One region of the Klebsiella sp. M041 genome, then DNA from elsewhere that is predicted to be linked to it. Evidence: predicted binding sites of a transcription regulator. Region 1 holds the regulator's gene; each other region holds the start of a gene.
What was found. Region 1 encodes PhoB, which activates phosphate uptake and scavenging genes when phosphate is short. Its sites were predicted from a motif close to CTGTCATAAAACTGNCNNAT; they were not measured.
Positions count from the first base shown of each region.

Region 2: the regulator PhoB is predicted to act here: its motif matches at 1,776-1,795, upstream of uvrB (excinuclease ABC subunit UvrB).
Region 3: the regulator PhoB is predicted to act here: its motif matches at 4,753-4,772, upstream of glpT (glycerol-3-phosphate transporter).

Region 1 covers NZ_JCAXWU010000005.1:293,643-303,367, forward strand. The annotation lists gene phoR (phosphate regulon sensor histidine kinase PhoR) at 1-1,199, opposite strand, end outside; gene phoB (phosphate response regulator transcription factor PhoB) at 1,221-1,910, opposite strand; gene sbcD (exonuclease subunit SbcD) at 2,093-3,298, shown strand; gene sbcC (exonuclease subunit SbcC) at 3,295-6,432, shown strand; gene mak (fructokinase) at 6,507-7,421, opposite strand; gene rdgC (recombination-associated protein RdgC) at 7,513-8,424, shown strand; gene ppnP (pyrimidine/purine nucleoside phosphorylase) at 8,497-8,781, opposite strand; gene AC6CWS_RS08725 (AroM family protein) at 8,859-9,539, opposite strand.
Region 2 covers NZ_JCAXWU010000008.1:79,164-88,888, reverse strand. The annotation lists gene bioD (dethiobiotin synthase) at 1-651, shown strand, start outside; gene AC6CWS_RS12280 (ABC transporter ATP-binding protein) at 593-1,315, opposite strand; gene AC6CWS_RS12275 (hypothetical protein) at 1,402-1,614, opposite strand; gene uvrB (excinuclease ABC subunit UvrB) at 2,025-4,046, shown strand; gene pmrB (two-component system sensor histidine kinase PmrB) at 4,299-5,396, opposite strand; gene pmrA (two-component system response regulator PmrA) at 5,400-6,071, opposite strand; gene eptA (phosphoethanolamine transferase EptA) at 6,071-7,711, opposite strand; gene yvcK (uridine diphosphate-N-acetylglucosamine-binding protein YvcK) at 7,815-8,720, opposite strand; molybdenum cofactor riboswitch at 8,929-9,067, shown strand; gene moaA (GTP 3',8-cyclase MoaA) at 9,055-9,725, shown strand, end outside.
Region 3 covers NZ_JCAXWU010000001.1:266,014-275,738, forward strand. The annotation lists gene yfaU (2-keto-3-deoxy-L-rhamnonate aldolase) at 1-560, shown strand, start outside; gene glpC (anaerobic glycerol-3-phosphate dehydrogenase subunit GlpC) at 582-1,760, opposite strand; gene glpB (glycerol-3-phosphate dehydrogenase subunit GlpB) at 1,757-3,016, opposite strand; gene glpA (anaerobic glycerol-3-phosphate dehydrogenase subunit A) at 3,006-4,628, opposite strand; gene glpT (glycerol-3-phosphate transporter) at 4,901-6,247, shown strand; gene glpQ (glycerophosphodiester phosphodiesterase) at 6,257-7,327, shown strand; gene yfaE (class I ribonucleotide reductase maintenance protein YfaE) at 7,538-7,792, opposite strand; gene nrdB (class Ia ribonucleoside-diphosphate reductase subunit beta) at 7,792-8,922, opposite strand; gene nrdA (class 1a ribonucleoside-diphosphate reductase subunit alpha) at 9,024-9,725, opposite strand, start outside.

The DNA of each region.
Region 1 (9,725 bases):
TGGTTGACCGCGTGTTTGACGATCGCCAGCCCCAGGCCGCTGCCCCCGGTTTGCCGGGAGCGAGCCTTATCCACCCGATAGAAGCGCTCGGTCAGACGGGGAATATGCTCCGGCGCAATGCCCGGCCCATTATCCTCGACGCTGAACAGCGCCCCCTGGGGCGTTCGCTGCCAGCTGACGCGAATTTCGGTGCCCGGCGGGGTGTGGTTCACCGCGTTATAGACCAGGTTAGAAATGGCGCTGCGCAGTTGTTCCTCGTTGCCCAGCACCTTGAGCTGCTCATCGACGGTAAAAATCAGCGTCTGCTTATCCTGGCTGAGGGTCTGCGCCTCGCGCTCCACGACCCGCAGCATCATCGGCACGTCGATGCGGTCATTCATCGCCAGCGCCGGCGCCGCTTCAATACGCGACAGCGTGAGCAACTGCTTCACCAGCCCCTCCATACGCTGGGTTTGCTCACGCATGGTGTGCAGGGCTTTTTCACGGGTCGCCCCTTCCAGCACCTGCTCCTGCATCATCTCCAGATAGCCCTGCAGCACCGTCAGCGGGGTGCGCAGCTCATGGCTGACGTTGGCGAAAAAGTTACGCCGCGCCCCTTCCAGCTGATGCATCTGCGTCACGTCGCGCGCCACCATCAGCCACTGTTTGTCGCTGTAGGGCATCACGCGAATTTCCAGATGACGGGCATTATTCAGCACCAGATTGAGCGGCTTTGAAAAATCACGCTGTTTCAGGTAGTTGGCGAACTCAGGATAGCGCAGAAGGTTAAGAATGTTTTGCCCACTGTCGTCCGGCCAGCGCAGGTTTAAAATCTGCTGCGCCAGACCGTTACACCAGAAAATGGCCCCCTCTTCCGTGGTCAGGACCACCGCGTCCGGCAGGGATTCCGCCCCGCTGCGAAAGCGCTTGATCAGGCTTCCCAGCTCACGTCGACGCTTTTTATTACGCATCTGCATCTGGTGCAGACCATATAGCAGCGGCTCCCAGCTGCCGCGGCCGGGCGGAGGGGTCATGCTCCGGTCCACCCACAGCCACCACGACAGGCGCATCAAATTCCAGAAATGCCAAATCAACAAACCGGTCACTGCCGCCAGTAAAAACCACGGCAAATGACCCACAAACGCCCCCAGAATCAGGGCCGGAATACACGCTAAAAAGAGCTCCAGCGCCAGCCTTTTCCATGACAGCCGTTCCAGCACGGGTCACACTCCTGTCAAAATTCAGAAACGGGCGGAGAAACGATACCCCGTGCCGCGAACCGTTTGCACCATGCGATCATGGCCACTGTGTTCCAGCGCTTTACGCAGGCGGCGAATATGGACGTCTACCGTGCGGTCTTCCACATAGACGTTGGTTCCCCAGACGTGGTTCAGCAGTTGCTCGCGGCTGTACACCCGCTCCGGATGGGTCATAAAGAAGTGCAATAATTTAAATTCCGTTGGCCCCATGTCCAGCGGACTTTCGCCGGTCATCACCCGGTGCGATGAGGGATCGAGGCTCAGCCCCTGCATTTCAATCACCTCTTCCACCGCCATCGGCGAAATACGGCGCATCACCGCTTTGATTCGCGCCACCAGCTCCTTCGGTGAGAAAGGCTTGGTAATGTAGTCGTCCGCCCCGGTCTCCAGGCCGCGAACGCGATCCTCTTCTTCTCCGCGCGCGGTCAGCATCACCACCGGAATATCCCGGGTCATCGCCTCGCGCTTGAGCAGCTTAATAAACTGCAGCCCCGAACCGCCCGGCAGCATCCAGTCAAGGAGAATCAAATCAGGCCAGGGTTCATTGAGTTGATTCACCGCGCTGTCATAATCTTCCGCTTCGACAGGCTGAAAGCCATTTTGCTCCAGAACAAAGCAGACCATTTCGCGGATTGGAGCTTCATCTTCAACGACCAGAATTCTTCTCGCCATTATTTACCCTGTGTTTTTTAGCCATCAGTATAGAAGTGCGGCGTCATTATGCGTCACTTTTGTGACAGATTTATGAAAAAAATGACCGTCTGACGATCGGGTATTTTGAAGCATGACGCGGACTTACCCCTCTCCGACAAATGGTATACTGCCGCTCATGCTTTTTTCGCTAGGGAAGATTTATGCGCATCCTTCACACCTCCGACTGGCACCTGGGCCAGAATTTTTACAGCAAAAGCCGTGCGGCCGAACATGACGCCTTCCTGACCTGGCTGCTGGCCCGCGCGCAGGAGCATGAAGTCGACGCCATCATCGTGGTCGGCGATATTTTTGATACCGGATCGCCGCCGAGCTACGCTCGCGAACTGTATAACCGCTTTGTCGTCCAGCTGCAGCAGACCGGCTGTCGCCTGGTGGTGCTGGCGGGCAACCACGATTCGGTGGCGATGCTTAATGAATCCCGCGATATCCTCGCCTTTTTACACACCACCGTCGTGGCGAACGCCGGCTGCCCGCCCATTGAGCTGCCGCGGCGCGACGGCACCCCAGGCGCTATCTTCTGCCCGGTGCCGTTTTTACGCCCGCGCGAGCTGGTGACCAGCCAGGCCGGCCACTCCGGTCGGGAAAAACAGCAGCAGCTGCTGCACGCCATCAGCGACTATTATCAGGAGCAGTATCAGCAGGCCTGCGCCCTGCGCGGCGATCGGCCGCTGCCCGTCATTGCCAGCGGCCATCTGACCACCGTCGGCGCCAGCAAAAGCGATGCCGTTCGCGACATTTATATCGGCACGCTGGATGCCTTCCCGGCGCAGCACTTCCCCCCTGCCGACTACATTGCGCTGGGCCATATTCACCGGGCGCAGGTGGTTGGCGGCTGCGAGCACATCCGCTACAGCGGCTCGCCGCTGCCGCTGAGCTTTGATGAAACCGGTAAAGCGAAATCGGTACATCTGGTGAGCTTTAGCGATGGGCGACTCAGCGCCGTGGAGACCCTTGAGGTGCCCGTCACCCAGCCGCTGGCGGTCATCAAAGGCGATCTGGCCGCCATCACCGCCCAGCTGGCGCAGTGGCGCGGCGTTGAACAGGACCCGCCGGTGTGGCTGGATATCGAAATCGCCACCGAGGAGTACCTGCACGATATTCAGCGTCATATTCAGGCGCTGACGGAGGATCTGCCGGTGGAAGTCTTGCTGGTGCGCCGCAGCCGCGAGCAGCGCGAGAAAATACTGCTCAACGCCCAGCGGGAGACCCTCAGCGAACTGAAGGTGGAAGAGGTGTTCGAGCGCCGGCTGGCGCTGACCGAGATTGACGATGAGAAGCGCGCACGGCTGCACGAGCTGTTCGCTCATACGCTGCATACGCTCACCGCGGAGGACGAAAACGCATGAAAATCCTCAGTCTGCGTCTGAAAAACCTCAACTCCCTGAAAGGGGAATGGAAGATAGACTTTACCGCCGAGCCGTTCGCCAGCAACGGCCTGTTCGCCATTACCGGCGCCACCGGCGCCGGGAAAACCACTCTGCTCGACGCCATTTGCCTCGCGCTCTATCACGAGACGCCGCGCCTGAATAAAGTCTCCCAGTCGCAAAATGACCTGATGACCCGCGATACCGCCGAGTGTCTGGCGGAGGTGGAGTTTGAAGTGAAAGGCATCGCCTACCGCGCCTTCTGGAGCCAGAACCGGGCGCGTAACCAGCCAGATGGCAACCTGCAGGCGCCCCGCGTCGAGCTGGCGCGCTGCGCCGACGGCAAAATCCTCGCCGATAAGGTCTCGGATAAGCTGGAGCAAACCGCGACGCTCACCGGCCTCGACTATGGCCGCTTCACCCGCTCGATGCTGCTCTCCCAGGGGCAATTTGCCGCCTTTCTGAACGCGAAGCCGAGCGATCGCGCGGAGCTGCTGGAGGAGCTGACCGGCACGGAAATCTACGGTCAGATTTCGGCGATGGTCTATGAGCAGCACAAAGCCGCTCGCCATACGCTGGAGAAGTTCGAAGCCCAGGCGGCGGGCATCGTCCTGCTGACGGAGGCCCAGCAGCAGGCGCTGCAGGAAAGTTTGCAGGTACTTACTGACGAAGAGAAAGCCCTGCTGGCGCAGCAGCAAAACCAGCAGCAGCAGCTTCAGTGGCTAACGCGTCGCGATGAGCTGGCGCAGCAGCAGCAGCAGGCGGTCAGCGGCCAGCAGCAGGCCCGTCAGGCGCTGGCCGACGCCGCACCGGCGCTCGCCAGGCTTGAGCTGGCCCAGCCCGCCGCCCAGTTGCGCCCCTTATGGGAGCGGCAACAGGAGCACGCGGCAGGCCTGGCGCAAACCCGCCAGCGAATCAATGAAGTGAATGCTCGCTTACTTACCAGCACGGCGCTGCGCGCGCGCATTCGCCGTAGCGCCGTGCATGCCCAGCGGCAGCGTCAGGCTGAACTGGCCGACCTGGCGCAGTGGCTGGCGGCCCATGAGCGATTTCGCTTATGGGGCCAGGAGATCGCCGGCTGGCGGGCGCAATTTTCGCAGCTGACTCGGGATAATCAGCAGCTGACGGCCCAGACCACCCGCCTGGCCGCGCTGCGCCAGAAGCTGGCCGATCTGCCGGCCAGCCCTCTGTCGCTGACCGCCGATGACGTTGCGGCGGCGATGGCGCAGCAAACCCAGTCGCGACCGCTGCGCCAGCGGCTGCTCTCCCTTCATGAACAGCATCAGCTGCTGCGCAAGCGTCTGCGCCAGAACGCCGAAAGCGTACAGCAGGCGCAGGCGGAGCAGGCAAAACTCAACGCCACCCTGGCGCAGCGCCGGGAGCAGTACAAAGACAAAAACCAGCACTATCTCGACCTGAAGGCGCTCTGCCAGCGGGAAGAAACGATTAAAGATCTGGAGGGTTACCGCGCCCGGCTTGAGGCCGGTAAGCCCTGCCCGCTGTGCGGCTCCTGTGAACACCCGGCGATTGAACAATACGCCTCGCTGACGGTCACGGATAACCAGCGCCGCCGCGATGCGCTGGAAAAAGAGGTCGCCGCGCTGAAAGAAGAAGGTCTGCTGATCCTCGGGCAGGTCAACGCCCTGACGCAGCAGCTCCAGCGTGAAACCGAAGCGGCCGGGCGGCTCGCTGAGGAAGAGCAAGCGCTCACTAAAGCGTGGCAGGAAACCTGCGCCTCTCTTCAGGTCACGCGGGATATTGCGCAAGAGATAAACGACTGGATACAGGAGCAGGAGCGCTACGAGCAACAGCTCTACCAGCTCAGCCAGCGCCTGATGCTGCAGAGCCAGCTTAACGATCAGGAGGCGCTGGCGCGCCAGGCTCAGCAGCAGCTGACGGCCACGCGCCAGGGGCTGGAAAGCGCCCTGCAGACCCTGACGCTGAACCTGCCGGAAGAAGGGACAGAAGCCGCCTGGCTGAACGCTCGCGAAAGCGAATTTGCCCAGTGGCAGGCGCAACAGACCCGGCATGGCGCCATTCAGGAGCAGATTGCCGCCCTGCAGCCGCTGCTGGAGACGCTGCCAGCCAGCGACGAGGCAGAGGCTGAAGCTGAGCCGGTGGTTCCCGACAACTGGCGCGCTATCCATGAGGAGTGCCTGGCGTTGCACAGCCAGCTTGTCGCCCAGCAGCAGCTGGAGACCGAAGAGAAGGCGCGCCTGGACCAGTCGCAGGCGCAATTTACCGCCGCCCTGGCCGCCAGCCGCTTTAGCGATCGGCAGGCGTTTCTCGCCGCGCTGCTGGATGACGAGACCGTCCAGCGGCTGGCGCAGTTAAAACAGACGCTGGAGCAGCAGCTCCAGCAGGCGACGGCGCTCTGCGAGCAGGCGACCCGTCAGCAGCAGGCGCACCTGGCGCTGCGTCCGCAAGGGACGGACGCGGACATCCCCGCCCTGCAAACCCAGCTGCAGGCCCTGGCGCAGCGGCTGCGGGACAACACCACCCGCCAGGGCGAGATCCGCCAGCAGCTCAGGCAGGACACAGAGAGCCGTCAACATCAGCAGGCGCTGGGGCGACAGATTGCAGAGGCGGCGCAGCGGGCGGATGACTGGGGCTATCTCAATTCGCTGATCGGCTCCAGCACCGGCGACCGGTTCCGCAAATTCGCCCAGGGGCTGACGCTGGATAATCTGGTCTGGCTGGCAAACCAGCAGCTTAACCGCCTGCACGGGCGCTATCTGCTGCAGCGCAAAGCCAGCGAAGCGCTGGAGCTGGAGGTTGTCGATACCTGGCAGGCCGACGCCGTACGCGACACCCGCACCCTCTCCGGTGGCGAAAGTTTCCTCGTCAGCCTGGCGCTGGCCCTGGCGCTGTCAGATCTGGTGAGCCATAAGACGCGGATTGATTCCCTGTTTCTTGATGAAGGCTTCGGCACCCTCGACAGCGAAACGCTGGACACGGCGCTGGACGCGCTGGACGCGCTGAACGCCAGCGGCAAGATTATCGGGGTGATCAGCCACGTGGAGGCGATGAAAGATCGCATTCCGGTGCAGATCAAAGTGAAGAAGATCAATGGCCTGGGCTACAGTCGGCTGGACAGAGCGTTTGCGGTGGAGTGAGGTTTGAATCATTGCGATGTCCCCTCACCCTAACCCTCTTCCGGAGCGAGAGGGTCGGGGTGAGAGGGAGCGGTTCAGGTCCCCTGGAGCGGCCACAGCCATGCCGCGCCGCGTACTCCGCTGGAGTCGCCGTGCATCGCTTTGCGGATCGGCGTTGCACACTCGCCGCCGAAGACCCACTGTTTCACCAGGTCCGGCACCGTCTGATACAGCCGCTCGACGTTGCTCATCCCGCCGCCCAGCACGATAACGTCCGGGTCGAGGATATTCACCACGTGGGCCAGCGATTTCGCCAGCCGCTGCTCGTAGCGGCTCAGCGCCAGTTCGGCTTTTTCGTCTCCTTCCCCCACCAGGCGCATAATCTCGCTGCCGGTTAACCCCTTGCCGCTCAGCCGCTGGTAGTCAGTGGCAAAGCCGGTGCCGGAGATAAAGGTTTCGATACATCCCTGTTTACCGCAGTAGCAAGGCACTTCCGCACGGTAGCGCAACTCATCGTCGTTCATCCACGGCAATGGGTTATGTCCCCACTCGCCGGCGTTACCATTGCCGCCGATATGCGCCCGCCCGTTGAGCGCCACGCCCGCGCCGCAGCCGGTGCCGATAATCACCGCGAACACCGTGTGCGCCCCCGCCGCCGCGCCGTCCACCGCTTCCGACACCGCCAGACAGTTGGCGTCGTTAGCCAGCCGCACTTCACGGTCGAGGCGCAGGCTGAGGTCCTTATCAAAGGGCTGGCCGTTGAGCCAGGTCGAGTTGGCGTTTTTCACCACCCCGGTATAGGGCGAAATCGCGCCCGGGATCCCCATCCCCACGGTGCCACGCTGTCCGGTCGCCTGCTCGGCCATCGCCACCAGGGTAGCGATAGTCTCGATGGTTTGCCGGTAATCCTCCCGCGGCGTGGGTAACCGATGGCGAAACAGCTGCTCTCCCTGGTCGCTCAGGGCTATCACTTCGGTTTTTGTGCCACCTAAATCAATACCAATACGCACGCTCAGCTCCTCACCCCGATTAACAATGCAAGCATAGCGACAATTCGCTATCATGCCCGCCTGATTTAACGACAAAGCCGTGGAAATTATCATGCTGTGGTTCAAAAATTTAATGGTTTACCGTCTCAGCCGCGATATCGAATTGCGCGCCGAGGAGATGGAAAAACAGCTGGCCGAGCTGACATTTACCCCTTGTGGCAGCCAGGATATGGCGAAAACCGGTTGGGTATCGCCTATGGGATCGCACAGCGACGCGCTGACGCATACGGCGAACGGCCAGATCATTATCTGCGCGCGTAAAGAAGAAAAGATCCTGCCGTCGCCGGTGATCAAGCAGGCGCTGGAGGCGAAGATCCAGAAGCTGGAAGCCGATCAGGGGCGCAAGCTGAAGAAAACTGAGAAAGATTCCCTGAAAGATGAAGTGCTGCACTCGCTGCTCCCGCGCGCCTTCAGCCGCTTCAGCCAGACGATGATGTGGATCGACACCGTCAACGGCCTGATCATGGTGGACTGCGCCAGCGCGAAGAAAGCGGAAGATACCCTGGCCCTGCTGCGTAAAACCCTCGGCTCGCTGCCGGTGGTGCCGCTGACCCTGGAGAATCCGATTGAGCTGACGCTGACCGAGTGGGTCCGCTCCGGCACCGTGGCGCAGGGCTTCCAGCTGCTGGACGAAGCCGAGCTGAAAGCGATGCTGGAAGATGGCGGCGTGATCCGCGCCAAGAAGCAGGATCTGGTGAGCGACGAAATCGCTGTGCATATTGAGGCCGGGAAGGTCGTCACCAAGCTGGCGCTGGACTGGCAGCAGCGTATTCAGTTTGTGATCTGCGACGACGCGTCAATTAAGCGCCTCAAGTTCTGCGATGAATTACGCGACCAAAACGAAGATATCGATCGGGAAGATTTCGCCCAGCGCTTTGACGCCGACTTTATCTTAATGACCGGCGAACTGGCTGCCCTGATCCAAAGCCTGGTGGAAGGGCTCGGCGGCGAAGCGCAGCGCTAAGCGCCGCTTTCCTTCCTGCCAGGCAGGAAGGAAAAATACAACCCGGCGGCAAGCGCCGGGCGTTACGCTGGCTTACAGATAGCGGCACAGATAAGAGGTTGGCTCAGCCACCTGCAGATGGAATTCGCTGTTGCCTGGCACATTGAAGACTTCGCCGGCGGCGTAAACTTTCCACTCAGTCTCACCCGGCAGCAGGACATTCAGCGCCCCGCTGACCACCGTCATCTCTTCCGGCTGCGCCGTACCAAAGGTGTATTCCCCTTCCGCCATCACGCCAACGCTGGCGCGACCGGTACTGCTGCTGGTGAAGCCAATGGATTTCACTTTTCCGTCAAAGTATTCATTGCTTTGAAGCATAAACAAGCCCTTCTGATCGTCGTTGAAAGGCTCAATATAGGGGGCGCTCCTTGCCCCTGTCACGTGAAATTAACACATTAGACTAATAGTTCTGCCGCCAGTCGGGAAACCAGCACATTCGACAGCAAAACCGGGACATCAAGGGCTTTTTGTAACACATCGCGATGATGCTGATAGTAACCAAGACAGTCGAGGACCAGCACGTCGGCGCCCTGCTCCAGCAGCGATTTACCGGCGGTTAACAGCTCGCTGTCGCTACCGGTAAACGGGTTGGCCAGCGCGTAGTACGGCGACTTCTCCAGTGAATGCCACTTTTGCCGCTGCATGGGCATGATCTCTTCCACCGGCACGATCACCCCGACCTGGTGCCCATCGACGATCGACGCCACCAGCGGCGGAATGATCCGCTGCGGCTCGAGGAGGATCGCGTGGTGGGTGGTAAACCCGGTCAGCTGTTCGGAGCTGAGCAGCAGGATCACATCAAAATGCTGTCGATCCAGCATGGCGATCACGCTGCGAACATCACGTTCAATTTTTTGTCGCGACACCATCACCAGCTGGTTATCGCTGAGCAGGGTCAAGAGACCCTGTTCGCCGTCACCCACGGCGTACTCTGCCATCACGTCATCACGCGTCATCTCGCCCAGCAGGCTGATGTGAGCGATCTGTTCTTCCCTGATATGTTCGGTCAGGAGCGGTAATACTCCCGCCAGCGGCACAACGCCGATGGTCAAAATTGCCATCGTTGCACTACTCATATCATGTACCTTTTCACTACCACTGCTTCAACACAGGCTTACCACACACAGCATTCGCCCCCCTGGTGAGTAAAAATCAACCGTCGAGAAGCGTAGCAGCTCCACGCCGCAGTAGAATGTAAAGATTGCCCGGCGGCGGCGGCGCGCCTGAAAAATCCGTGTGTTAGATATTCATTAGTACGACTG
Region 2 (9,725 bases), on a different contig from region 1:
CAGGCGGCGAATCAGCTGGGTTTTCACACCGCCGGCTACAAGCCGGTGGCTTCCGGCAGCGAGCTTACCGCCGCCGGGCTGCGTAATGAAGACGCGCTGGCGCTGCAGCGTCATAGCCGGGTCGCGCTGCGCTATGAGCAGGTTAACCCGTATACCTTCGCCGAGCCGACCTCACCGCATATCATCAGCGCCGACGAAGGACGGCCGATCGCCGCGGCGAGGCTCTCCAGCGGGCTGCGCGAGTTAGAACGCCTCGCCGACTGGGTGCTGGTGGAAGGGGCCGGCGGCTGGTTTACGCCGCTTTCGGAAACCCTGACCTTCGCCGACTGGGCGCAGGCGGAGCAGCTGCCGGTGATTCTGGTGGTGGGCGTCAAGCTCGGCTGCATCAACCACGCGATGCTTACCGCCCAGGCGGTACGCCAGGCGGGGCTGCCGCTCGCGGGGTGGATCGCCAATGACGTGCTGCCGCCGGGCAAGCGCCACGCCGAGTATCTGGCGACCCTGAAAAACCGGCTGGCCGCGCCGTTCCTCGGCGAAATACCGTGGCTTGCCGATATCGCGCAGCGCGACGATCTCGGCCAGTATCTGGACCTCAGGGCGCTGGATCCGGCGTCATCCACTGCGCCAGCAGCGGTTCATCCAGCGCCATAATATCGCCTTCGGCGACGTTACGGCCCCGGTGCAAAACACAGAAACGATCCGCCACCCGGCGGATAAAGGGCAGGTGCTGCTCGGCGAGCAGCACCGTCAGGCCGATATCGCGATTCAACCGCAGCAGCAGATCCGCCAGCTTTTGCAGACAGCGTGGCCCTCTGCCGCGCGAGGGTTCATCAAGGATCAGCAGCCGCGGCTGGATAATCAGCGCCCTGGCCAGCGCCAACTGGTACTGATCGTCGTCGCTCAGCGAGGCGCCTTTGCGCTGCCGTAGGGCATAGAGTTCGGGAAAGTGTTCATAGATTTCGCCGCCGCTGGCGTTAGCCCCGGGTTTCCCGGCCGCGAGGGCAATATGTAGATTCTCTTCCACGCTGAGCTGGGAGAAGATGCGTTTATCCTGCGGCACATAGCCGATACCGATGGCGCTGCGCGACTGGGCCGACAGGGGGGTGAGATCCTGCGGCGGGGCGCCAATGTCATGCCAGGTCATCCGGCCGCTGGCCACCGGCAGATGCCCGGCAATGCAGTTAACCAGGGTGGTTTTTCCCATGCCCTCGCGTCCCAGTACGCCAATGCACTCCCCCGGGCGTAGTTCAAGATCGACATTCCACAGCGAATGCTGGTTGCCGTAAAAGTGATTTACTGCCTGTAAATTCAACATGGACGTTTTCTCCTTATCCTGGCGTCAGGGCGACAGAAAGATGCTGCAAAACTCTTGCCAGGAAAAAGAACGCTCGGAAAAAAACGCTAAACGCCGATACCATCAGGCACAGCCAGCGCCGGGGCTGCACTTTTCCGGTGCCCGACGCTAAAGGGTGGTGCAAAAAGCAGCAAAAATCGAGCGGCTTTAAGCGGATAGTTATCAAAAATAGTTCGATAAAAATTTTTCGCCGCGCGGTTTAGGCCGCCAGACGATTTGCGCCGGGCGGCGGCGGTCTTGGGCTGCAGACAGTTATCCACTATTCCTGTGGATAACCTTGTGTATTAGAGTTAGAAAACCTGCGGTAAGCTAGAGCGTACGCGGCTTGCGGCTGAATTGGCGCGAAAGGCATCTTTTCTTTAAAATCATTAAATATCAGCTTGTTAGATAAAATCAATGGGTGTAAGAAAAGCGTCATCTTCTGCCATAAAACTTTCACCCGTCCGCTTGACAAATGTTAAAAGGTAAAAATTTCTGGGGATAACCCTGACGGCCGGAGGATTATTCCGCCCGGCGCGCGTTTTATATCCCGGTTGCCGGCAAAAAAGGCCAAATCGTGGCGCTATCATAATCACGTACTGTTTAAATATCCAGTATATTTTGTTGGCAAAAAACGGCCCGAGGGGTAGAATTAAACACCGGCCGCTAAATCTTTTTCAGGTTCTGATTGATGAGTAAATCGTTTGTTCTGCATTCCGCCTTTCGCCCCTCCGGAGACCAACCGGAAGCCATCCGCCGCCTGGAAGAGGGGCTGGAGGATGGGCTCGCGCATCAAACGCTGCTGGGGGTCACCGGCTCCGGTAAAACCTTTACCATCGCCAACGTGATTGCCAATCTGCAGCGGCCGACGATGGTGCTGGCGCCAAACAAAACCCTGGCGGCCCAGCTCTACGGCGAGATGAAAGAATTTTTCCCCGAGAATGCCGTCGAGTATTTCGTCTCCTACTACGATTACTACCAGCCGGAAGCTTACGTCCCCAGCTCAGATACCTTCATTGAGAAGGACGCCTCGGTAAACGAACATATCGAGCAGATGCGCCTGTCGGCCACTAAAGCGCTGCTTGAGCGGCGCGATGTGGTGGTGGTGGCCTCGGTCTCGGCTATCTACGGCCTCGGCGACCCGGACCTGTATCTGAAAATGATGTTGCATCTGACGGTGGGGATGCTGATTGACCAGCGGGCGATCCTGCGCCGCCTGGCCGAGCTGCAGTATACCCGCAACGATCAGGCCTTCCAGCGCGGCACCTTCCGCGTGCGCGGCGAGGTGATCGACGTCTTCCCGGCGGAATCCGACGATATCGCCCTGCGCATTGAGCTGTTTGACGAAGAGGTTGAGCGCCTGTCGCTGTTCGACCCGCTTACCGGCCATGTGGAATCGACGGTGCCGCGCTACACCATTTATCCCAAGACGCACTACGTGACGCCGCGGGAACGCATCGTCCAGGCGATGGAAGAGATTAAGCTGGAGCTGGCGGAGCGGCGCAAGGTGCTGCTGGCCAACAACAAGCTGCTGGAAGAGCAGCGCTTAACCCAGCGCACCCAGTTCGACCTCGAAATGATGAACGAGCTGGGCTACTGCTCGGGCATTGAAAACTACTCGCGCTTCCTCTCCGGGCGCGGGCCCGGCGAGCCGCCGCCCACCCTGTTCGACTACCTGCCGGCAGACGGCCTGCTGGTGATCGACGAATCCCACGTCACGGTGCCGCAGATCGGCGGCATGTACCGCGGCGACCGGGCGCGCAAAGAGACGCTGGTGGAGTACGGCTTCCGCCTGCCGTCGGCGCTGGATAACCGGCCGATGAAGTTTGAAGAATTCGAAGCGCTGGCGCCGCAAACCATCTACGTGTCGGCGACCCCCGGCGCCTACGAGCTGGATAAATCCGGCGGCGAGGTGGTGGATCAGGTGGTGCGTCCGACCGGTCTGCTGGACCCGATCATCGAAGTGCGGCCGGTGGCCACCCAGGTCGACGACCTGCTGTCGGAGATCCGCCTGCGCACGGCCATCAACGAGCGCGTGCTGGTCACCACCCTCACCAAGCGGATGGCGGAAGACTTAACCGAGTACCTTGAGGAGCACGGCGAGCGGGTGCGCTATCTGCACTCGGATATCGACACCGTCGAACGTATGGAGATTATCCGCGACCTGCGTCTTGGCGAGTTTGACGTGCTGGTGGGGATCAACCTGCTGCGTGAGGGGCTGGATATGCCGGAGGTGTCGCTGGTGGCGATCCTCGATGCGGACAAAGAGGGCTTCCTGCGCTCCGAACGCTCGCTGATCCAGACCATCGGCCGCGCGGCGCGCAACGTCAACGGCAAGGCTATTCTGTACGGCGATAAGATCACTCCCTCGATGGCGAAAGCCATCGGCGAGACGGAGCGGCGACGGGAGAAACAGCAGCGCTACAACGAAGAGCATGGCATTGTGCCGCAGGGGCTGAACAAGAAAGTGGTGGATATCCTGCAGCTGGGCCAGAGCCTGGCGAAAACCAAAGCCAAAGGGCGCGGTAAAGCGAAGGCCGTCGAGCCTGCCGGGCTCAGCAGCGTGGATATGACGCCAAAAGCGCTGCAGCAGAAAATCCACGAGCTGGAAGGGCAGATGATGCAGCACGCGCAGAACCTCGAGTTCGAAGAGGCGGCGCAAATTCGTGACCAGCTGCATCAGCTGCGCGAACTGTTTATCGCCGCCTCCTGAGTGTTGGCGCATACCGCTGAACGCGGATAGGCGAGGGGGCAGTGAAGGTACGGCGCTGCGCTAACCGTTCCGCAGCCAGATAACTCACGGCGGAGAAGAAAAAAGGCCGCAAAGCGGCCTTCTTAATGTTTGCTTAATCTCGCCAGGCGACACTATCCTCAACCTGATGAGGATAGCGCCCATGCAAAAAATCAACTTCCGTGAATATCTGGCGGTCGCCACCGCCCTGGTCATTATTGTTGCCTTCTTCCATCAGTGGGTGCTGACGTTCTGACCCGCGCGCCGCGGGAATAACACCCACGCGCGGACCCCTGGCCCCGGCTGGCGGTTATGCAAAAAGAACTGGGCGTCATGCAGCTGAGCGATGCGCGTGACGATGCTCAGTCCGAGCCCTATGCCGCCGTAGCGACTGTCCATGCGTACAAAGGCCTTACTGAGTTCGCCGCTTTTCGCCTCATCAATTCCCGGTCCTTCATCTTCCACTGCCATCACCGGCATCAGACCCGCTTTCACCGACACGCGGATCGTCGACCCTTGCGGGCTGTAGCGATGGGCATTCTCCACCAGATTGCGCAGAATGACGCGGATGAGCGTCGCGTCGCCAGAGACGACGGCCTCGCTTTCGACATCCGTCAGCAGCAGCCGTTGCTGGCGCTCGGCCAGCATGGTCTCCAGCTCATCCTGCAGCGGTTTGACCACGTCATCCAGCAGCAGCACCTGCTGATAGCTGCCGGCGGAAAAGGACTGACCGACGCGCGCCAGCTGCAGCAGCTGCGAAATGCTGGTGGTCATCTGGTCGAGGCGCTGGATCAGCGGGTCGACGCCCATGCCATGCACTTTCGCCAGCAGCTCAAGGTGCAGCCGCAGCCCGGCCAGCGGGGTGCGCAGCTCGTGCGCCACGTCGGCGGTAAACAGCCGTTCGCGGTCAAGGGTCAGATTGAGGCGGGAAACCAGCTGATTCAGGGCGGTGGTCACCGCCGTCACCTCAGGTACCGATTCGCTGAGCACGATGGGGGTGAGGTTGTCCGGCGTGCGACTCTCCAGCTCGCTTTGCAGACGTGAAAGCGGGCGGGTGATTTTGCGTACCGCCAGCATGCTGATGTACAGCGCCAGACCCACGATCAGCAGGCTCGGCACCAGCAGGCTGGCGACCGCTTCCCTTACCTCATGCTCCACATGCTTCTGATTGTTGTGCCCTTCGATGGCGCTGGCCACCAGCAACTGGATCTGCTCTTTGCTCTCATGCCATAGCCAGAAGACGCTGATCAGCTGACAGACCACCAGAATGGCGCCGATGGTCAACAGCAGCCGGTGGCGCATGGTCCAGTTTTCGGTTGCAAACAGAGCCATGGTCTATTCCGTCTCGTTGTGGTTAGCCAGCATATAGCCGAAGCCCCTGACGGTGCGGATCCGCGATTTGCCAATCTTATCGCGCAGGTTGTGGATGTGCACTTCCAGGGTATTGGTCGCTGGCTCATTGTCCCAGCTGTAGATATCGTTGTAGAGGATCTCGCGATGTACCGGGCTGCCGGCTTTCATCATCAGTCGCGATAGCAGGGCATACTCCTTCGGCGTCAGATCCAGCGCCGTCTCACCGAGCCACACCTGGCGACGGGTGACGTTGAGGCGCAGGTCGCCGACGCTGATTTCGTTATCGCCCTGATTATTATGCCGACGGAGCAGGGCGCGAATGCGCGCGTTCAGCTCTTCCAGGGCAAAGGGTTTCACCAGATAGTCATCCGCGCCGGTGTCGAGACCGCTAATGCGATCCTCAAGGGTATCGCGGGCGGTGAGGATCAACACCGGCTGGGTCATTTTCTCCCGTCGCATGCGGGCGAGAAAATGCAGGCCGTCTTCGTCCGGCAGGCCAAGATCGAGCACGATCAGGCTATAGTGATTGCTGGCCAGCGACAGCGCCGCTTCGTGCGCTGTGGAGACGCCGTCGCACACGTATCCTTCACTTTGCATCGCCAGGATTAACCCCTGCAACAGCAGCGCATCGTCTTCAATGACTAAGATTTTCATCAACCAGCCTCTCTACATGGTGTTAAAATATCATCTGCCGCCTGGTACTCGTGGGTGCTGACGCCGAGCAGGCCGAGCAGGGTGGAGAACAGATTATCCTGCGAGTAATTCTCTTTTTTCGCTCGCTGCTGCAGACACTGCGCGGAAATGCCGTAGCGTTGCTGGTAGTCGGCAGAGAGCCACATCACCATCGGCACGTGTTTCTGCGTATCCGGCGCGATAGAGTACGGCAGACCATGCAAATAGACCCCATCTTCCCCTAACGACTCGCCGTGGTCGGAAAGATACACCAGGCTGGTAGTGAATTTGTCCTGTTTCGCCTGCAGGAGTTTTATCGCTTTATCCACCACGTGGTCGACGTACAGGATGGTGTTGTCATACGTGTTGGTCAACTGCTCCCGGGTACAGCCCTGGATCTCATTGGTGTCGCAGGTTGGGGTGAATTTTTTGAATTCAGCCGGATAGCGATTGTAGTACGTCGGCCCATGGCTGCCGATGGTATGCAGCACAATAATGCCATCCTGTTGCAGGTTATCGATATAGCTGTCGAGATGATGGAACAGCACGTCATCGTAGCACTCGCCGTCGATGCACTGCCCGGTTAGCTTCAGATCGGTCACGTTCTGGTGCGGTACCCGATCGCAGGCTCCCTTGCAGCCGCCATCGTTGTCGTTCCACAGCACCTGAATGCCGGCGCGCTGCAGAATATCCAGCACCCCTTCCTGATGGTGGGCCAGCTCTTCGTCATAGTGCGCACGCGGCATATTGGAGAACATGCACGGCACCGAGACCGCCGTGGCGGTTCCGCAGGAGGTGGTGTGCGGGAAGTAGATCACCCCGTCCTGTTGCATCAGCGGGTTGGTGTCGCGCGGATATCCGCCCAGCGAGAAGTTGTCCGCCCGGGAAGTTTCGCCCAGCACCACAATCGTCAGGTTCTTACGGGGACCGTTATGCATCACCGGGTTCTGTTTGGCATCTTCGCCAATCTTCACCAGCGGCAGGTTGTCCATGCGATGGTGCGCATACCAGGAGTTCACCGCCACAATGCTGTTGGAGGGGCTCAGGGATTTCACCAGCTCCTTGTTGTTGCGAAACAGCGAGGCATAGTCTTTATAAAAGAGGACGGCAATCAGGACGATCAGCAGCGCGGAGGCCACCATATTCACCAGGCGCCAGGCCACACCGCGCCATAGCGTGGCCGGTTTACGAATTTTAACCCACCAGGCGACCAGCACCGCCAGCACCCCGGAGAGTCCAAGGACAACGATCATTTCGCCGGAGAGCAGGGCAAAGCTCTCCGCTGGGGTGGTGTCGAGGATGTTGGTGATCATGCTGCGGTCGATCACCACGCCGAAGTTCCAGATGAAGTACTGCGCCGATGCGCTGAGCAGAATAAAAAGGCTAATCACCAGCCGGTCAAGCTTGAGGAACGAGGCGAGGGTGGTGAGGATATTCATCACGCTGAATGCCACCAGCGGCATACTCAGAAACACCAGCGCGGTGTGCAGGTTGTTCACCGGCAGCAGCGTATACGCCTGGCGGTAGAAGGCGAGGTTAAGAAAAAGCCCGATATAGACCGCGAAAATAATCAGATAAGTCGTGCGGCTGACGACCGGCCGACGCAGAGGCAATAACGACATAGTACATACCCACAGGAAGAGATAAGGGTATAGTGCCAGCTCTGTTTTAAGACAACCTTAAGATTTTAAGGTGCGCCGAAAGCCGAGCCTTCGGCGCGCAGGATCAGCCCGGCAGCTGGAGCGCTTTCTCCAGCGCCCCGCGAAGCAGCGCCCGGTCATGGCGATAGGGCACGTCGCTGGCTTCCAGCGGCGTCTGGATCACCAGCCGGTCGTCGATGCCGCTGATATCGGCTTTTGGGCCGGCGATGACTGCATCCACCACCCGCTTGCCCACGTAGCGCTCCATAATCGCGATGCGCTCCGCCAGCGACAGCTTCGCGGCCGGGCTGTGCTCCTTGCCGAGGTTATCAATAAACACCATCGGCGCCGGAGTGCGGCGCAGCGCCTGGGCCATCTCGTCAAGCAGCAGGATCGGCAGCAGGCTGGTATAGAAACTGCCAGGGCCGATGAGGATCAGATCGGCTTCGGCGATGGCCTCTACCGCCTCGCGGGTGGCCGGTACCGGCGGGGTGAGCATCAGCTCCTGCGGCACGCTATCCAGCTGATCGATATTCACTTCACCGTATACTTCATGGCCTTCATGATCGAGCGCCATTAAATCCACCGGTTGTTCCGACATCGGAATAAGAAAAGCGTCCACTTTGAGCAGGTTTCTGATCAAATTGATCGCTTCTAACGGCCGCACGCTGAGGTGATCCAGCGCCTTTAACATCAGATTTCCCAGGTTATGGCCGGAAAGCTCGCCATTGCCGCTAAAACGGTACTCAAACATCGCCGACGCCACGCTCGGCTCGGCGATTAACTGATTGATGCAGTTGCGCATATCGCCCCAGGCAATGCCGCCTTCCGAGCGGCGGATCCGCCCGGTGGATCCCCCGTTGTCGGTGGTGGTCACAATGCCCGTCAGCCGTGAGCCCAGCGAGGAGAGGGAGGACATAACCCGACCCAGACCATGCCCGCCGCCGAGCGCCACCACCCGATCCAGGTCAGCGAATGTACGATTGCGCATAGAAATTCCTTATTTCACATAAACGGCCACACACTACCCGATCTACCCCTAAAAGACGATGGGAGGAGCCCGACAAACTGACCGATATCAAGGCAAAAAGATGATTTATGGCTATTCTGTAACGAAAATGCACGAAGGTAGCGATATATACAAGAATATATAGCGAAATCGCAAATGGCGAAACCGCCTGGAACGCGCTACTATCGGCATAACCTGTTAACACTCTAGCCTCTTCGCCTGTGTCAAAAGATATGGCGGTTTGGCCGCGACGCCGCCGGTTGTCGCCAGGGCGTGGGAAGAAATGACCGCGTCTCCCGTATTTGGAAAGGTGTATATGGCCTCACAGCTTACCGATGCATTCGCGCGTAAGTTTTATTACCTGCGTCTGTCGATTACCGATGTGTGCAATTTTCGTTGCACCTACTGCCTGCCGGATGGCTACAAGCCCGGCGCCGTCAATAACAACGGCTTTCTCAGCGTAGACGAAGTGCGCCGGGTTACGCGCGCTTTCTCCGCGCTGGGCACTGAAAAAGTTCGCCTCACCGGTGGGGAACCCTCCCTGCGCCGTGACTTCACCGAGATCATCGCCGCCGTGCGTGAAAACCCGGCGATCCGTCAGATTGCCGTCACCACCAACGGTTACCGCCTGGCGCGCGATGTCGAACGCTGGCGCGATGCCGGGCTGACGGCGATCAACGTCAGCGTCGATAGCCTCGACGCCCGCCAGTTCCATGCCATCACGGGCCAGGACAAATTCCACCAGGTGATGGACGGGATTGACGCCGCTTTCGCCGCGGGCTTTGACAAGGTGAAGGTGAATACCGTGCTGATGCGCGATGTTAACCATCACCAGCTTGATACCTTCCTCGCATGGATCCAGCCGCGTCGAATTCAGCTGCGGTTTATTGAGCTGATGGAAACCGGCGAGGGCAGCGACCTGTTCCGCCGTCACCATCTCTCCGGCATGGTGCTGCGCGACGAGCTGCTGCGCCGCGGCTGGATCCA
Region 3 (9,725 bases), on a different contig from region 1:
TGATAAAACAGGTGCTGGATATTGGCGCCAGAACGTTGCTGGTGCCGATGGTCGATACCGCCGAGCAGGCGCGGGAAGTCGTCTCGGCAACCCGTTATCCTCCCGTCGGTAGCCGCGGCGTTGGCGCCGGCGTGGCCCGGGCGGCGCGCTGGGGCAGAGTGGAGAATTATATGGCGGAGGCGAATGACGAACTCTGTCTGCTGATTCAGGTGGAGAGCCGAACCGCGCTGGAAAATCTGGACGCTATCCTCGAGGTGGAGGGCATTGACGGGGTGTTTATCGGACCGGCGGATCTCTCCGCTTCGCTGGGACACCCGGACGATGCTGGCCATCCTGACGTGCAGCGGGTGATTGAGCAGAGCATCCGGCGCATTCGCGCGGCGGGAAAAGCGGCCGGATTTCTGGCGGTCGACCCGGCGATGGCGGAAAAATGTCTCGCCTGGGGGGCCAATTTCGTCGCCGTCGGGGTCGATACCATGCTGTACACCCAGGCGCTGGACCGCCGGCTGGCAATGTTTAAATCCGCCAGCGCTCAGCCGCAGGAGAAAGCGAGCTATTGACGGCGCAGGCTGGCGCCGGACTCAGGCGAGCGCCTGCGCCAGCACCGTCAGCGGATGTTCGCAGCGTTTGCTGGTGGACATTTCTATCTGCCATTTACAGGTCTCGCAGTCGGTGACGACGATGTCGGCGCCGCTCTCCTCAATCTGACGGAACAGCGGGGCGCCGATAGCCTGGGATAGCGCGTAATTCTCAGTCTTAAACCCGTAGGTGCCGGCGATGCCGCAGCACTGCGAATCCAGCACTTCCAGCTGCAGGCCAGGGATCAGCCGCAGCAGTTCGAGGGTATACTGCGACCAGCCCATTTTCTCCATATGGCACGGCGTGTGATAGACCACCTTCAGCGGCAGCGGGCGCAGCGGCAGCGTTTTGCCACTATCCAGTTGTTTCCAGATCCAGCGAGTGGCCAGCTCCACCCGGTCGCGGAGATCGCTGTTGTCGACATCAAGGAGGTGCGGGTATTCATCGCGCAGCGTAAAGGTGCAGGTCGAGGAGGTGGCGATGATCGGCAGCGCGTTTTCCCGCATCGCGGCGACGTTGCTCTGCGCCTGCTTACGCGCTTTGTCAAAAAAGCCGTTGGCGATCAGCGGCACGCCGCAGCATTTTTCCCGTGATAACAACTGCACGCCGGTGCCCAGCGCATTGACGACGCGAATCAGATCCTTGCCCAGCTGCGGGTGGTTATAGTTGACGTAGCAACCATGAAAGAAGGCCACCTGCTCAGGGTACTGCGCCTGTCTGGCCGCGAGCTGGCGGTAAGCGCGGCGGAAGGTGCCGAAGCCATATTTTGGCAGCGTGCGGCGATGATCGATATTGAGCGCCGCGTCGAGCAGGCGGCGTACCGGTTTTAAGCCGGTGGTGGCGTTTACCAGTGGGGCAAAGGGGGTGGAAAGGGTGCCCATCAGATCGGTATGGCTGAGAATAGCGTCGCGCAGGGTCGGTTTTTGCTGGCCATACTGTGCCCGGGCGCGCTGAATGATATCGCCAATTTTCACATCCGACGGGCAGGCGACCTCACAGCGCTTGCAGTTAATGCAGTACTTGAGCGCCTCATCGTACAGCGCGCCATCCTTCAGGCGCAGGCGTTCGCCGTCCGGCCCCGCCTGTTTCGGCCCGGGATAGCGCGGATTGACCCGGCTGACCGGACAGGTGGTGGTACAGACCGTGCACTTAATGCAGCTTTCAAAACGGGTATCGTTCATGGTCGGCCTCCGGCGAGGGCGTGGATCTGTCTGGCGGCGTGCAGTGCGGTGACGGCGCAGACCCCGCCGCCGCAGCCGAGCTGAATGGCATCGAACCCGCCGAGCAGTGAACCGATGGCGAAAAGATTGCTGAACGGCTGCCCGCCCAGCATGGGGCGCAGCAGGGCATCGGTTTTCACCCCGAAGCGCTGCCACGGCTGGGAGGCAAAGAAGTCGCGCTGGTACCAGTCGTCGCGCGGCAGGGTCTGCTGTAGATCGAGACCGAGAATGGGTTCGCGCACGCTATCCCGCGTGGCGACAAGACCGTTACTGAAAAAGCTGCCGCTGGCCAGCACGGTAAAACGCGGACGCAGCGCAATATCGCCGTGATTTCGCGTCCAGACGGCCTCGACGGCGCCCTGTCGATGGCTGATGTTCACCACTTCATCGCCGGCAAGCCAGGTGCCGCCGCCGCGAATAAACTGCCGCTGCAGCAAACTGTGCAGGCGCATCCCGGGAACCGAAGGCGGCAGCGTCGGCAGCAGACGCAGCGGGCAGGGCAGGCGCGCCTGCAGCCAGTGGTACAGGCGATCGTCGGCGAGGCCAAAGCAGGCGGGCATGATTAGCAGCTCATGCTGCTGCGCCAGCGGCAGCAGCGCCGCATGCAGGGCAGGCCAGTGGTTTTCATCGTCGAGGAGGCGGGCGATATTGGCGGCGCGAAACTCGGTGGGGTTGTCACGTAAAACATCCAGCAGCGGTAACTCGATTTCCGCCGCTACGGCGGTGACGCCGGTTTGCCCGAGCGCGGCGGCGGCGAGATGCGGCTGAAAATCGGCAAAGCCGCTGATCCCCACCAGACAGACCCCCTGTCGGGGGAGTGGCGCGACAGGAACCTCCTGCGGCGATAGCCACGCCGCGCGCAGCGTCCCCAGCGGCGTTACCCGCCGGTGCGGGCGGTGCGCGTCGCCCTGCATCACCGCGCCGCAGGCGGCCAGCAGGGCTTCAGTTTGTTTTGCGTATTCGAGCACCGCCCCGGCGCCGAGCCGGGAATAAGGGTGCTCAGGAAGCAGTTCAGCGAGCTGCTGCAGACCTTGCGCGAGGTCAGTGACGTTATCGCCGTTCGGCAGCGCCGAGAGCAGATCTAACGACGCGGAGGAAAAATGCAACGCGCTTTGCCCGCGGCTGATGATAACGCTGCGCAGGCCGGACTGATTCAGCGTCAGGCCGCACAGCAGGCCGGCCAGTCCGCCGCCGATAATCGCGCAGTCAAATTTCATCCTGATGCTCCTGTGGTAGTCCGCACAGGCCGAGGTAGACCCAGCGGGTGAATTCGCTTTCGCGCAGCGCGTCGCCCCAGGCGATGGGCTGCACGCCCTTCCAGCGCTCATTGAGAAACGCCGACAGCTGGGTCAACGACTGCGCGGGGGTTGTGACGTTAAAGCGCTGCAGCAGACCGGCGGCGCGGCAGGCGCAGAGTTCCCCCTGGCAGGTCCCCATGCCAATCCGGGTACGGCGGCGCAGGTCGAGCAGGGTGTGGACCGCCAGATTTTCCACCGCGTATTTCACTTCACCAGCGGTGACGGCTTCGCATTCGCAGACCAGACTACGGTGCTGGCGGCTGTCGCCAAGCCAGGCCGGCGTGCGATCGCCATGGCGGTAGACAGCAGAGCCGCGCAGCGGGCCCGGCAGGGAGATAATTTTTCGCAGGGTGCTTTCCGTCGGCTCCTGCGACCCGGGGAGCGGGCTCTCGGCCGTGGAACAGGGGGTGGTGTTGCCCAGCTTACGACAGACGGCGTCGGTGGCCCACTCGGCCATCAGGCGATAGGTCATCAGCTTGCCGCCGGTGATGGTAATGAAGCCTTCCATGCCGTCGCGCTGAGCATGGTCGAGCAGGACGATGCCGCGGCTGACGCTGCGTCCGCTGGGATCGTTGTCGCTGGCCACCAGCGGGCGCACGCCGGAGTAGGCGCGGAGGATCCGGGTGCGGCCCATGACCGGCGCCAGCTTTTCACCTTCGCGCAGCAGGGTTTCGACTTCCGTGGTCGTTACCCGGTTGTCGTCAATTTCGTCATAAGGAATATGCATCGAGGTGGTGCCGATCAGCGAGATGGTATCCCCGGGCACCAGAATATCGGCATCGGCCGGCTTACGGCAGCGGTTGATCACCAGGTTGTTAATCCGGTGGTCAAGGATCAACAGCGATCCCTTCGCCGGGAACATGGTGATGCGCAGGTCGGCATATTCCGCAATGCGCTGCCCCCAGATCCCGGCGGCATTGACCACTACCCCGGCGTACAGAGCGCGGGTCTGGTGAAGCTGACGATCGTATACCTGGACGCCACAGACGCGGTCGCCCTGGCGCAGCAGGCCTGTCACTTCGCAGCCGGTGAGGATCTGCGCGCCGTGTTCGCGGGCGTCGAGCATATTGGCCGCGGTGAGGCGAAACGGGTCAATGGTGCCATCCGGGACCTGCACCGCCCCCAGCAGCGTCGGGTTGACGGCGGGCTCGCGGCGCAGCGCCTCCTGCGCAGAAAGCGGCGTGGCCTCTATGCCAGCCTGCTGGCAGGCGGCGATAAAGGTCTGCTGCCAGGCCAGATCGTCTTCAGGCAGGGTAATGAACAGACCGCCGGCCGGTTCGATACAGTGACGGGCGATGCGGCGCAGGATGCGGTTCTCATTGATGCATTCGCGGGCGGATTCGTTGTCGGTCACCGCATAGCGGGCGCCGCTGTGCAACAGCCCATGATTACGGCCGGTGGCCCCGGTGGCGATATCATGGCGCTCAATGAGCACTGTGCGTAATCCGCGTCGGGCGCAGTCGCGGGCGATGCCGGCGCCGGTTGCTCCGCCGCCGATGATGATGACCTCGCTATCAAGACGTCCCGTCATCTTCAGCTCCTCTGCTTTCGTTTACCGCCATTTAGCCACAATCAATAAGGTTATTGTTTGATTTCGAGCATATTCGCGCGTTATTTGAGCGCATTATGTGATTTTGTGCTCACATTGGAACCTTTTGTCATATTTCTGTAACAAATTGTGCGATGTTTCACAGTATCAGCTCTACGTATTGCCTACCATCGCGGCCAGATTCGAAGTTGGTGATTAATCTGGGATTGTTGTCGTGACGTCAGTAAAAAACAGCAAGGGCCACGGAGGCTGATATGTTAAGTATTTTTAAACCCGCCGCGCATAAAGCGCGTTTGCCAGCCGCGGAGATCGACCCGCTCTATCGTCGGTTACGCTGGCAGATTTTTATCGGCATCTTCTTTGGTTATGCCGCTTACTATCTGGTTCGTAAGAACTTTGCCCTGGCGATGCCCTATCTTATCGAGCAAGGTTTCTCCCGCGGCGATCTCGGTTTCGCCCTTTCCGGCATCTCCATTGCCTACGGATTTTCGAAATTCATCATGGGATCGGTCTCTGACCGTTCGAATCCGCGCATTTTCCTGCCGGCGGGGCTGATCCTCGCCGCGCTGGTGATGCTGGTGATGGGCTTCGTACCGTGGGCCACCTCGAGCATCATGATCATGTTCGTGCTGCTGTTCCTCTGCGGCTGGTTCCAGGGGATGGGCTGGCCGCCGTGCGGCCGTACCATGGTCCACTGGTGGTCGCAGAAAGAGCGCGGCGGAATTGTTTCAGTGTGGAACTGCGCGCATAACGTCGGCGGGGGGATTCCGCCGCTGCTGTTCCTGTTGGGTATGGCCTGGTTTAACGACTGGCATGCGGCGCTCTATATGCCGGCTTTCGGCGCTATTCTGCTGGCGATTTTCGCCTTCGCGATGATGCGCGATACGCCGCAATCCTGCGGCCTGCCGCCGATCGAAGAGTATAAAAACGACTACCCGGACGATTACAGCGAAGAGCATGAACAAGAGCTGACGGCGAAGCAGATCTTTATGCAGTACATTCTGCCGAACAAGCTGCTGTGGTACATCGCGGTCGCCAACGTCTTCGTTTATCTGCTGCGCTACGGCATTCTCGACTGGTCGCCGACCTACCTGAAAGAGGTGAAGCACTTCGCGCTGGATAAATCCTCCTGGGCCTACTTCCTGTACGAGTACGCGGGGATCCCGGGCACCCTGCTGTGCGGCTGGATGTCGGATAAAGTGTTTAAAGGCAACCGCGGCGCCACCGGCGTGTTCTTTATGACCCTGGTGACCATCGCCACCGTCGTGTACTGGCTGAACCCGCCGGGTAACCCGGGCGTCGATATGGCCTGTATGATTATTATCGGCTTCCTGATCTACGGCCCGGTGATGCTGATTGGTCTGCATGCGCTGGAGCTGGCGCCGAAGAAAGCCGCCGGCACCGCCGCAGGCTTCACCGGCCTGTTCGGTTACCTCGGCGGTTCCGTGGCCGCGAGCGCCATCGTCGGCTACACCGTCGATTTCTTCGGTTGGGACGGCGGCTTTATGGTGATGATCGGCGGCAGCGTGCTGGCGGTTGTCCTGCTGGTTATCGTGATGCTCGGTGAACGCCGCCATCATCAACAGCTGAAGCAAGCCTAAGGAGCGGCGATGAACATGAAACTCACCGCGCTAATGAGCGGCATGATGTTGGCCAGTTCTGCGCTGTGCTTCAGCGCGGCAGCGGCGGATAAAATGGTTATCGCCCACCGCGGCGCCAGCGGCTATCTGCCGGAACATACCCTGCCGGCGAAAGCGATGGCCTACTCGCAGGGGGCGGATTACCTTGAGCAAGACCTGGTGATGACCAAAGACGACCGACTGGTGGTGTTGCACGACCACTATCTGGATCGGGTGACCGACGTCGCTCAGCGCTTCCCGCAGCGGGCGCGTCAAGATGGCCGTTTTTACGCCATCGACTTTACCCTGGCCGAGATCAAGTCGCTGACGTTTACCGAAGGCTTTGAGCCGAAAGATGGCAAGAATGTGCAAACCTATCCCGGGCGTTTCCCGATGGGCAAATCCGATTTCCGCATTCATACCTTTGAAGAAGAGATTGAGTTTGTCCAGGGGCTGAATCATTCCACCGGCAAAAACATCGGTATTTACCCGGAAATCAAAGCGCCGTGGTTCCACCATCAGGAAGGCAAAGATATTGCCGCCAGCACGCTGAAAGTGCTGAAAGAATATGGCTACACCAGCAAGCAGGATAAGGTCTATCTGCAGTGCTTTGACGCCAACGAGCTCAAGCGTATTAAGCATGAGCTGGAGCCGAAGATGGGCATGGATCTCAAGCTGGTGCAGCTTATCGCCTATACCGACTGGAATGAAACCCAGCAGCGGCAGGCTGACGGCAAGTGGGTGAACTACAGCTATGACTGGATGTTCAAGCCGGGGGCCATGGCGCAGATTGCGCAGTACGCCGACGGCATTGGTCCGGATTATCATATGCTGGTGGCGGAAGGCTCAAAGCCGGGGGCGGTGAAGCTGACGGCGATGGTGAAGGAGGCGCACGCCAGCCATCTGCAGGTGCATCCGTATACCGTGCGCGCGGATCAACTGCCGGAGTACGCCAGCAACGTCAATCAGCTCTATGACCTGCTGTATCGCCAGGCGGACGTCGATGGCTTGTTTACCGATTTTCCGGATAAAGCGGTGCAATTCCTGGACGCTAAACGCTAAATATCCCTGCAGGCTTCGGGTCGGGCCGAGGCAGCGTCCGTGCAAAACACGGCCCTCAGCCCGCATCCATGCGGGCTGCCCTGGCCTTCCGGGAACGTCTCAGCGATTTTGAGGCCGCAACACCGGCAGTTTCAGCAGCCCAGGGCGGCAGTGCGTAAACGGCCGGTCCTGGAACAGTAGGTCAGGTAAGCGTAGCGCCACCTGACAAGACTACATCTCGATCTCAATATCGCCCTTCGCCCGGCAGCAGCAGGGCAAAATTTCTCCCGGCTGGATAAAGGCCAGCGGCTCGGTCAGCCAGTCAACCTGGCCGGAGACCAGACGAGTGCGGCAGGAGCCGCAATAGCCTGCGCGGCACTGATACTCGACGTCGATATTATGCGATTCAAGAGCAGCCAACAGGGAAGGGTGTTCATCCTGACACTCAAGGCGAGTGTCAGAGATTTTCAAGAAGATCCGCTTCATTACAGCTGGAAGTTGCTCAGGTCGTCGGCATCGACTTCAGAGTCGATCTGGCCGACCAGGTAAGAGCTGACCTCTACTTCCTGCGGCGCCACCTGGACGTTGTCGGAGACCAGCCAGGTGTTGATCCACGGGATCGGGTTGGAGCGGGTCTGGAACGGCAGATCGAGGCCCACCGCCTGCATGCGGATATTGGTGATGTACTCGACGTACTGGCAGAGAATATCTTTGTTCAGGCCAATCATCGAGCCGTCGCGGAACAGGTAGTCCGCCCACTCTTTCTCCTGCTGCGCCGCCAGCACGAACAGGTCATAGCACTCCTGCTTGCACTCTTCGGCGATTTCCGCCATTTCCGGATCGTCGCTGCCGGAGCGCAGCAGGTTCAGCATATGCTGAGTGCCGGTCAGGTGCAGCGCTTCATCGCGGGCGATCAGGCGGATAATTTTGGCGTTGCCTTCCATCAGTTTGCGCTCGGCAAAGGCGAAGGAGCAGGCGAAGCTGACGTAGAAGCGGATCGCTTCCAGGGCGTTGACGCTCATCAGGCACAGATAGAGTTTCTTTTTCAGCTCGCGCAGATTGACGGTCACGGTCTTGCCGTTGACGGTGTGGGTGCCTTCGCCCAGCAGGTGCCAGTAGCTGGTCATCTCGATCAGCGAATCGTAATAGTGGGAGATCCCCTCGGCACGCTTCTGGATCTGCTCGTTGGTGACGATATCGTCGAACACGGTCGCCGGGTCGTTGACGATGTTGCGGATGATATGGGTGTACGAGCGCGAGTGAATGGTCTCGGAGAAGGCCCAGGTTTCCACCCAGGTCTCCAGCTCCGGGATGGAGATCAGCGGCAGCAGTGCCACGTTCGGGCTACGGCCCTGGATGGAGTCGAGCAGCGTCTGGTACTTCAGGTTGCTGATGAAAATGTGTTTTTCATGTTCCGGCAGCGCCTGGTAGTCAATGCGATCGCGGGAGACGTCAACCTCTTCCGGGCGCCAGAAGAAGGAGAGCTGTTTTTCAATCAGCTTTTCAAAGATATCGTATTTTTGCTGATCGTAGCGGGCCACGTTAACCGGCTGGCCAAAAAACATTGGCTCAAGCAGCTGATCGTTTTTCGTCTGTGAAAAAGTGGTGTATGCCATTGAAGTGAGTCCTGTTGAACTGTATTGCCCGGCGGCGATGCGTTGGCCGGGCCTACAAAATCGTAGGCCGGGTAAGCGTAGCGCCACCCGGCAAAAATACCTTAGATCTTACAAGCGCCGCTTTCGCAGCCGTCGTCCTGGATGGACGGGGCCAGGTCATCCTGAGCGTCTTCAGCGCCATCACGGGTGTTGTGATAGTACAGCGTTTTGACGCCGAATTTATAGGCGTTGAGCAGGTCTTTCAGCAACTGCTGCATCGGCACTTTTCCGGAAGGGAAGCGCGTCGGATCGTAGTTGGTATTCGCAGAGATCGACTGGTCGATAAACTTCTGCATGATACCCACCAGCTGCAGGTAGCCGTCGTTGTTCGGCATTTCCCACAGCAGTTCGTAGGCGTTCTGCAAGTTTTCGTAGTCCGGCACCACCTGGCGCAGGATCCCATCCTTCGACGCTTTGATACTCACGTGGCCGCGCGGCGGCTCGATGCCGTTGGTGGCGTTGGAGATCTGCGACGAGGTCTCGGACGGCATCAGCGCGGAGAGCGTGGAGTTACGCAGGCCGTGGGTTTTGATGGACGCGCGAAGCGCTTCCCAGTCGTAGTGCAGGGCTTCGCTGACGATGCCGTCCAGGTCTTTTTTATAGGTATCGATCGGCAGGATACCCTGCGCATAAGTGGTTTCGTTGAACCACGGGCAAGCGCCCTGTTCGATAGCCAGTTCGTTGGAGGCCTTCAGCAGGTAGTACTGAATCGCTTCGAACGTTTTGTGGGTCAGGTTGTTGGCGCTGCCGTCGGAGTAGCGTTT